One region of the Bradyrhizobium sp. ORS 86 genome, then DNA from elsewhere that is predicted to be linked to it. Evidence: predicted binding sites of a transcription regulator. Region 1 holds the regulator's gene; the other holds the start of a gene.
The links. Region 1 encodes LexA, which represses DNA repair genes until DNA is damaged. Its sites were predicted from a motif close to TGTTCNNNNTGTGTTCNG; they were not measured.

Region 1 (4,417 bases):
AACGACGCGATGTTCATCTCGGGACTTGGCCACGTGCTGTCGATCTCTGGCTACCACATGGCCGTTGTCGCGGGCGTGGTGTTCTTTGCCGTGCGTGCGCTGCTCGCGCTGTTCCCGGCGTTGACGGCCGGGCATCCGATCAAGAAATGGGCGGCCGCCGCAGCGCTCGTCGCTGCCGCCTTCTATCTCATGCTGTCGGGGGCGGAGGTTGCGACCCAGCGATCATTTTTCATGACGGCGGTGGTGCTGATCGCGGTGATCGTCGACCGCCGTGCGATCACCTTTCGCACGCTGGCGGTGGCTGCGCTGATCGTGCTCGTGATCGCGCCGGAAGCGCTGGTGCATCCGAGCTTCCAGATGTCGTTTGCGGCGACCCTCGGGCTGGTGGCGCTGGTGCAGATCGGGATGCCGAGCCTGCTCGCCTCGCCCGATCATTCGGTGACGGCGCGGGTGGCGCTGTGGGGCGGGCGCGAGATCGCCATGCTGGTGCTGGCTTCGCTGGTCGCCGGGCTCGCGACCACGCCCTACGCCGCGTTTCATTTCCACCGCGTCACGCCCTACGGACTGCTCGCCAACCTCGCGGCGATGCCGGTGGTGTCGGCGGTGGTGATGCCGGCAGGTCTGCTCGGGCTCGCAGCCATGCCGTTCGGGTTCGACGGCGTGTTCTGGGCGATCATGGGCGTCGGCATCGATTGGATGATCTTGGTGACGCAATGGGTCGCCGCCCTGCCGGGCGCGGTCGGGCGGATGGCCGCGTTCGGCACCGGGCCGCTAATCGTGGCGAGCGCCGGCCTCGTCTTGCTCGGCCTCTTGCGCACGCCGCTGCGCTGGTCGGGCGCGGCCCTGCTTGCGGTGGCGCTGATCTGGGCGCTGCGGGTGCCGCAGCCGGACGTCCTGGTCTCCGCCGATGGCCGCAATGTCGCGGTTCGCGGCGGCGACGGGCGGCTGCATCTGATGCGGAGCGGCAAGGATGCCTTTTTGGTGAAGGAATGGCTGGCGGCGGATGCCGATGCGCGGACAGCCGCCGATCCCTCGCTCGAAGACGGGGTCTCCTGTGACGAGAGCGGCTGTGTGGCCCAGGGGACTGGAGGCATGCTGGTTTCGTTGGCGACGCGGCCTGAGGCGCTGGTCGACGATTGCGAGCGGGCGGCGCTGATCGTGACGGTACGTCCGGTGCCGCAGGGCTGCGCGGCCTCCGTGATCGATGCCGAGCGGCTGCGGCGCCACGGCGCCCTGATGCTGCGCCGCATCGGCGGCGGCTTTGCCGTCGATGTGGTCAGGCCCGGCGGGATCGACCGGCCGTGGTCGCCGGCGGTTCCCGGCGATACCGAGAGCGAGGCCACGCTGCGCATACCCGGCCGTGCGCCGCGTCCGGCGGTGGACGCGACCCCGGCAGAGGCTGACCTGCAAGGCGACGATTAGGGCTGATCGGGCAGAGGAGCGGTGTTCGGCAGGTCAAAGGCGCCAAGATGGTACTCGTCCGAGTCAGGGTTGGCGTCAGCCTTCCTGACCAGGGTGAACGTCGCTTCGGGAAATTGCTGCCAGATCTTCAGGTCGTCGGCCGTCACCGTCAGCCAGCCGAACCGGAACATGTACCGGCCCGGCTCCGTGACGCGTCCAGCCCTTTGCCATGTGACCTTGTCGACCACCGAGCACGTCCTTGTCCGTGACCGATGATGCGCCAAGGCGCCGTCTAACGCAAACTCCCGATGCGCCCCGGAACCCTAAGTCCGGGGCCGCTCGAAATCGCTTAAGTCACCCGCCGCCGGACAATTCATCCAGCGGCCATGATGCGCTCAACCCAAAAACAGCGACGCGAACGCAGAGGGCCGCCGCTCGACCGCCTTCGGCTTCTCGACGACGGGCGGGTGGAGAGCAGGTAGCTGCAGCACGGTGACGCGTTGTCCTTCGACGAGCTGGGTCACCAGCACGTGGCTGCCGTCGGGGAATTCGACCGCATCATGATGGCGATCGGGCACGTCGGGCTCGACTTCGTTGAACACGCCGACACGGAAGCCGATCGTCTTGGTCCAGATCCAGCGGCTGTCGTAGCGGACGTTCTCGACGAACGCGAGCTCGGTGCCGGGCAGCATGCAGACCGCGACAGTCGGATCGCTCTCCGAAGCAAAGCCGCGGGTTGACGTGCCGCGGAATGTCGTGGTGATCAGCGTCTCTCCGACAATGGCGGGGCGCGATGCCACGGCGTGCAGACTATAGTCACACATCGGATGGCTCCTCATTTCGAGATAGCGACCCATGCCTCTCCTGAGGCGTGGGCCTCTACCAGAGTGGACAACAGCAAACGAGGTTCTTCCCGTTTCTGGGCGATTGTACGACTGGCAGCGCGAGCCTCCGATCACAAACACGCTACACCGTCCGGATGGTATCAGGACGCGCCGGAGGGCACTCACGCCGCGCAGTCCATGAAGCAACGGCGTTGCGCGCTGCTCGTTCCCTCGCAACGGATGTGCGACTGCACATAGACACGACGCGCTGCACGCGGTCGCCCCTGGACCTGGGGTGCGGTCAGTATTTGCGATAGAGCCCGATCAGCTTGCCCTGGATTCGCACGCGGTTTGGCGGCAGGATGCGCACTTCATAGGCGGTGTTGGCCGGCTCCAGCGCGATCGATGCGCCGCGGCGACGGAAGCGCTTTAGCGTCGCTTCCTCGTCGTCGATCAGCGCCACCACAATATCGCCGGTATTGGCGGTGTCGTTGCGCTGGATCAGCGCCATATCGCCGTCGAGGATGCCGGCGTCGACCATGGAATCGCCACGCACCTCCAGCGCATAATGTTCGCCGGCGCCGAGCATGTCCGGCGGCACGCTGATGGTGTGGCTGCGCGTCTGCAGCGCCTCGATCGGCGTGCCGGCCGCGATCCGGCCCATGACGGGGACGGCGACCGGACGGTTGCCATCATCCTCGGCGACCGGCGGCGTGCTACTGCGCTTGCCGAGCGTGCCCTCGATGACGCTCGGGGTGAAGCCGCGGCGGCCGTTGCCGCCGCCGGCCGACAGCTCCGGAAGCTTGATCACCTCGATGGCGCGGGCGCGGTTCGGCAGGCGGCGGATGAAGCCGCGCTCTTCCAGCGCTGTAATGAGGCGGTGGATACCGGACTTCGAGCGCAGGTCGAGCGCATCCTTCATCTCGTCGAAGGAGGGCGGGACGCCGGCCTCTTTCAGACGTTCATTGATGAAACGCAGAAGTTCGTACTGTTTGCGCGTGAGCATCTCGAGTATTCCCCCGGTTGATAGCGTCGTTCGATTCCGAGACCTTCAGGGAGCCTGATCGGGAGCGCGAAACTTGCGGCACTCCTCAGCGCGCTCCCATTCGTGGACACCAGTACTCGAAACAAATCATGAACGGACACTATATGTTCGATATGTGTTCCGCAACCACTTAATTTCCGGTGAATGCGGCCGACTGCGCACGATCGGCGCGGCCGCAACGCCTCATTCAGGGAGTGTCAGAATCTCACACGCCTCGCCTTTGACAGCCGCGGGCGCGAACGGCGGACGGATCACAAGTGCCCGTGCCGCAGCGAGATTTCCCAGCAGCGAGCTGTCCTGCTGGCTGACGGGTGTTGCGATCAGCGTGCCGTCGTCGCGCTCTTCGAGGCGCGCACGGAGATAGTCCTCGCGCTGATCGTTGGCGGCGAGGTCACGGCCGAGCAGGGCGCTCTTGCGGACATGATGAATCACTTTTCGGCCGCTCAGGGCCCGAATCAACGGCACCAGGAACAGGAAGGCGCAGACATACGACGACACCGGGTTTCCGGGCAGGCCGATCACCCGCATCGTTCCCAACCGGCCGTGCATCATCGGCTTACCCGGCCGCATCGCGATCCGCCAGAACGCCATCTGGACTCCCTCGGCGTCCAGTGACTGCTTGACGAGATCGTGGTCGCCGACCGAGGCGCCGCCTGTGGTGATCAAGATGTCGGCGTCCGCCTCCCGTGCCCGGCGGATGCCGGCGGTGGTGGCAGCGACGGTGTCGGCGGCGATCCCGAGATCGACGGTCTCCGCGCCCTCGGCGCGGGCAAGCGCCCGCAGCGCGTAGCCGTTGGAATAGACGATCTGGCCGGGGCCGGGGCGGCAGCCCGGCATCACCAGCTCGTCGCCGGTTGCCAGCACCGCGACCTTCGGGCGGCGGCGCACGGCGAGTTCCGGATAGTTCATGGCCGCGGCGAGCGACAGCGCGCGGTCGGAGAGGCGACTGCCGGCCGCAAGCAGTACATCGCCCTCGCGGAAGTCGACGCCCGCGAGGCGGATGTGCCGTCCCTTCGCGGCGGCCTCGGTGATCGTGATGTGACCGCCGTCGGTCCTGGTATCTTCCTGGATGATGACGGCGTCGGCGCCGTCGGGGATCACGCCGCCGGTGAAGATTCGTACCGCTTCACCCACGCCAACCGTGCGC
Region 2 (4,417 bases), 3.0 Mb from region 1:
CTGCCGATCTGGCCGCCATAGAACCAGACGATGGCGTCGACGCCCCAGACCTCGAGCAACGCGACGAAGCCGATGAAGGCGATCACCGCCGAGACGATCTTGCGCAGCAGCGGCAAATAGCGATTGGCGCGCACCTCCAGCCCCGGGAAGCGCTGCAACAGCTCCGGGCTGATGCGGAAGCCGCGATCGATCAGGCTCAGCACCACCATGGTGATGAGACGCGTCACCAGCAGCACCGCGATGGTGCCGACGAAGTATTGCAGCAGCAGCGAATAGCCGTTGCGGATGTTGAGCGCCCAGACCGCCCACAGCGCAAGGTCGAGCGCGATCGCCAGCACATGCCAGAGCCCGGCGACGCGGCTACGGATCCGCGCCGCAAGCCCGACGCGATCGGCCGGCGGGCGGATGGCATCCGCCACCTGGCGGCGGCACTGCAGGATGATGACGACGAGGAAGAGATGCACGATCAGCATCACGAGCCGCAGCAGCGCGGCATAGCCGGCGCGATGCAGGCCGAGCAGCAGCGCGACATTGGCAAAGCAAACGCCGGAGACGCCGACGGCGACGATGCGCCGCGCCCAGATCTCGATGTAGGCCGCGGTCTCTGCGCGGATGCGGAACAGACCGAACGGTCCCGCCAGCGCCCGCACCGCGCAGATCAGCGCGCGCGAGAACGCGTAGGCGTTGACGACGGCGAGGATCACCAGCCGCGTGGTCGACTGGTCGCCGATCTCGGTGCCGAGCAGCGCAGTGGCGACGCCGACGAACACGACCACCGGCAGCAATTCGAGCAAGAGGCGCCCGAGCACGAAGGGCAGCCGGACCACCGATTGCCAGGCCCGGGCCAGGCTGAGCCGGCGGCGCTGCAACTCCGGCTCCGGCGTGACGTCGGTGACCGAGGACGGCGGAGTGGCGGCCGCGAGCGCCTGCACCGGCACGCGCGCGGTCTGCGGCAGCCGCGATTCCAGAAACGCCACCGGCCGCTTGATCAGGCGGAACGCCACCCATTCGACGGCCAGCGCGCAGCCGAGCACCAGCGCAAGCTTCCAGGCGATGTCGATCAGGAGGCCATAGGCCGCCGGATCATTGGCGGTGCGCACGAACCAGTAATAGAAGGCCGGGAAATGCGTCAGCGTCCGCGCAACGTCGGCGACCTCGCGCGACATGTCGGTGACCTGCTCCGACACCATCAGCAGGAGCTGCGCGCCGAGGCTGTCGGCGGTGAGTGGAATCGGGGAGTGCTCTTCCGGTGCGGGTTGCGCCGCCTGCGGCGAGGCATTGGCGATCGCGCGCAGCGTGTTGATGATCTCGCCGCGCTTCCTGTCGTCCTGCAGCGTTTCGAGCGCTCGCTTCGCCTGCTCCGGCGTCAGCGTATCGGCGGTATTGGCCTGCTGCTGCGGCGGGGCCGGCTTGGCGCTGGGCTGCGCGATGGCAGGAGAAACGAACAGGGCGATGACGAGAAGGATCGCAAAACGAAGTTTGTGCGACACGAGAGCCTCTTAAAATAATTGCGCGACAGCAAATCCCAGGCCTGGAATCTGCCCTCGCGCTCGCGTCATGTCGGATCGATCCTTTTCGCCTTGATGATGTGTCGGAAGTTTGCCGCCGTGACGGCGATCTCTTGGCATTTGTCGCAACACAATCGTCACAAGCGTTGAGCCGCGTTTACGCATGCAGGATGCGTTTTCAGGCAAGCCGGGCGAGCGGCTCATCACACGCCAGGGCTGAGCCCGGGCGATCTTTCGCTTGACGCGCCGGAACCTCTGTGATGTTCTTATTTTGTTCTTTTGCTTCAGTTGTTTGGGGGTCTCATGCACGACGTCTTTGCCGATGATGGTCCGGTTCAGCTCTTCATTCACGACGACGGCGAGACGCCGCTTGAGTTCGTCCGGGACCTGTTGCGCACGGTGTTCGGCAAATCTCAGCAAGATGCGATCGCCTCCGCAGCCTTGATCGAGGCCAACGGCGCAATTCCGTGTGGCCCCTATCCCGCACCGGTCGCGCGTGCATTGCTCACGAGCGCGAAGTGGCTGATCCGCTCCAAGGGCCAACCGTTGCTCATCACCACCGAATCCGCCGATGCCAGCCGTCCCTGCGATCTCTGCGAAGCACCGAGGGCGGTTACCGAGATATTTCTGTCGGGCACGACAGCCTCCCTGTGCAGCGACTGCCTGCTCGCTGCACGCCGCAGCTCGGAGGAATTGCCGAGCGACGAGTTCAGATATGCCTTCGCCGCGCTCGAATGGCATTTCGCCGGAATACCGCGCAACCAGATCCTGACGCGGTCACGGCGGTTTCCGGGTCATATGCGCGCCGACGTTCAGATCGCGATCGACAGGCTGTTCACCACGCCGCTCCACTTCTTCGGCATCCACGAAGCCTCTCGCTACGAGACCATCGAGTTCGCGGCGCTGATGAAGGACAGCCGCGATGCGCCGGCAATCGCGCCTCCGCAATATCACGACGTCGATGTCGGCGAGGCGGAGCCGGTGAAGTGCCTGGTCAATGGATTGTGGCTGTGCCGAACCGGAGAGCTGCGCTACGCCGTGCTGCTCAGCTTCCATCGCGAGTACGGCTACGAGCCGACCCTGCGCATCGAACTCGCGGTGCCCGCCGGCGCCGCCGGCAATGCCCTCGTGCAACGGACCCTTGCCGAGCTGGAAGCGGCCGTGCATGCGGCGCGCTCCTATCGCGGCAAGATCCTCTCGCTCGACGGCGACGCCGAATACCGCGGACGTTCGCGCGGCGTCACCGTGCATCGTCTGCCGACGGTCGATCGCGACGCAGTGATCCTGCCGGACCGGACACTGCGACTGCTCGAGCGCAACGTGCTCGATTTCGTCGGAAGCCGTGAGCTGCTGCGCAAGCTCGGCCAATCGACGCGCAAGGGCATCTTGCTCTACGGCCCGCCCGGCACCGGCAAGACCCATACCATCCGCTATCTCGCCACCAACCTGCCGGGCCACACGACACTGATCATCACCGCCGAGCAGGTCGGCTTGCTCGGCGCCTATATGAGCCTTGCGCGCCTGCTGCAACCAAGCATGGTGGTGATCGAGGACGTCGATTTGATCGCGCGCAGCCGTGAGGAGATGGGCGGCCCTTGCGAGGAATCCCTGCTCAACAAGCTGCTCAATGAGATGGACGGCTTGAAGGAGGACTGTGACATCCTGTTCGTGCTGACCACCAACCGGCCGGAAGAGCTGGAAAGTGCGCTGGCCGGCCGGCCCGGCCGCATCGACCAGGCGATCGAGGTGCCGCTGCCTGACGAGATCGGCCGCGGCAAGCTGGTCCGGCTCTACGGCAAGGGCCTGCCGCTCGACCAGGGGGTCATCGACGACGCGGTACGCCGCACCGAGGGCGTCAGCGCGGCCTTCATCAAGGAGCTGATGCGCCGCCTCGCCCAGGCCAGCATCGCCCGCGACGGTAGCCAGAATGTCACGACGGCCGATATCGAGGGAGCGCTGAGCGAGATGCTGTTCGACGGCGGCCACCTCAACGTGAAACTGCTCGGCGGCGCGCAGACGTTGAGCACGCAGCGATAATTGCATGGTGCGTCCAGGCGCATTTGCCGCTTCCAATGTTGGAGCTCGCACTTGACACAGTCGCTATCATGTAACATGTAATGTTACATGATACGCGATAGCCGTTTATCGAGTGTACTGCACGGGCTTCTCCACATGATCGGAGCGGCCGGGCCGGTGACATCAGACCAGCTTGCCCGGGCGATGGGGACCAACCCGGTCGTTGTCCGTCGCGTCATGGCCGGGCTGCGCGAGCAAGGTCTCGTCCACTCCGAGAAGGGGCATGGCGGCGGCTGGACGCTGGCGCGCGAACCATCCGACATCACGCTCGCGGACATCTATCGCGCGGTCGGCGCGCCGACGATCATCGCCATGAGCCATCGCTCGGAAAACCCCGGCTGCCTGGTCGAGCAGGCCGTCAATGACGCGCTCGGAGATACGTTTCGGGAGGTCGAAGCGATCTTCCTGACACGGCTGGGCGCCGTCACGCTCGACGCGCTGGCCAAGGATTTCAAGCGCCGGCTGGCCAAACACAAGCAGACACTCGAGGAGCAGGTTCATGCAGCACGGTGAGCAGACCGGCCATCTGCCGTTCAGCGACCCCGGACGTTGGGACAAGATGGCCGCCACCTACGACGCGCAGTCGCAGCCGTTCACCGCGCACTTCGCCGAAGCCGCGGTGGCGACGCTCGCGATCAGCCCGTCGTCGAAGGTGCTCGACGTGGCGACCGGCACCGGCGTCGCGGCGCTGGCCGCCGCCCGCACCGGGGCGCAGGTCACCGCGATCGACTTCTCCGCCGGGATGGTGCAGCGGGTCCGCGCGCATGGCGTGGCGAATATCGAGGCGCAACAGATGGACGGTCAGGCGCTCGATCTGCCGGACGCTGCGTTCG

Region 2: the regulator LexA is predicted to act here: its motif matches at 1,770-1,787, upstream of P6U25_RS03405 (ATP-dependent Clp protease adaptor ClpS).

What each region holds. Positions count from the first base shown of each region.
Region 1 covers NZ_CP120699.1:3,761,439-3,765,855, forward strand. Annotated here, with positions in the region: gene P6U25_RS17320 (ComEC/Rec2 family competence protein) at 1-1,422, shown strand, start outside; gene P6U25_RS17325 (hypothetical protein) at 1,419-1,649, opposite strand; gene P6U25_RS17330 (hypothetical protein) at 1,797-2,225, opposite strand; gene lexA (transcriptional repressor LexA) at 2,527-3,231, opposite strand; gene glp (gephyrin-like molybdotransferase Glp) at 3,454-4,417, opposite strand, start outside.
Region 2 covers NZ_CP120699.1:744,796-749,212, reverse strand. Annotated here, with positions in the region: gene P6U25_RS03410 (mechanosensitive ion channel domain-containing protein) at 1-1,490, opposite strand, end outside; gene P6U25_RS03405 (ATP-dependent Clp protease adaptor ClpS) at 1,812-3,545, shown strand; gene P6U25_RS03400 (Rrf2 family transcriptional regulator) at 3,633-4,097, shown strand; gene P6U25_RS03395 (class I SAM-dependent methyltransferase) at 4,084-4,417, shown strand, end outside.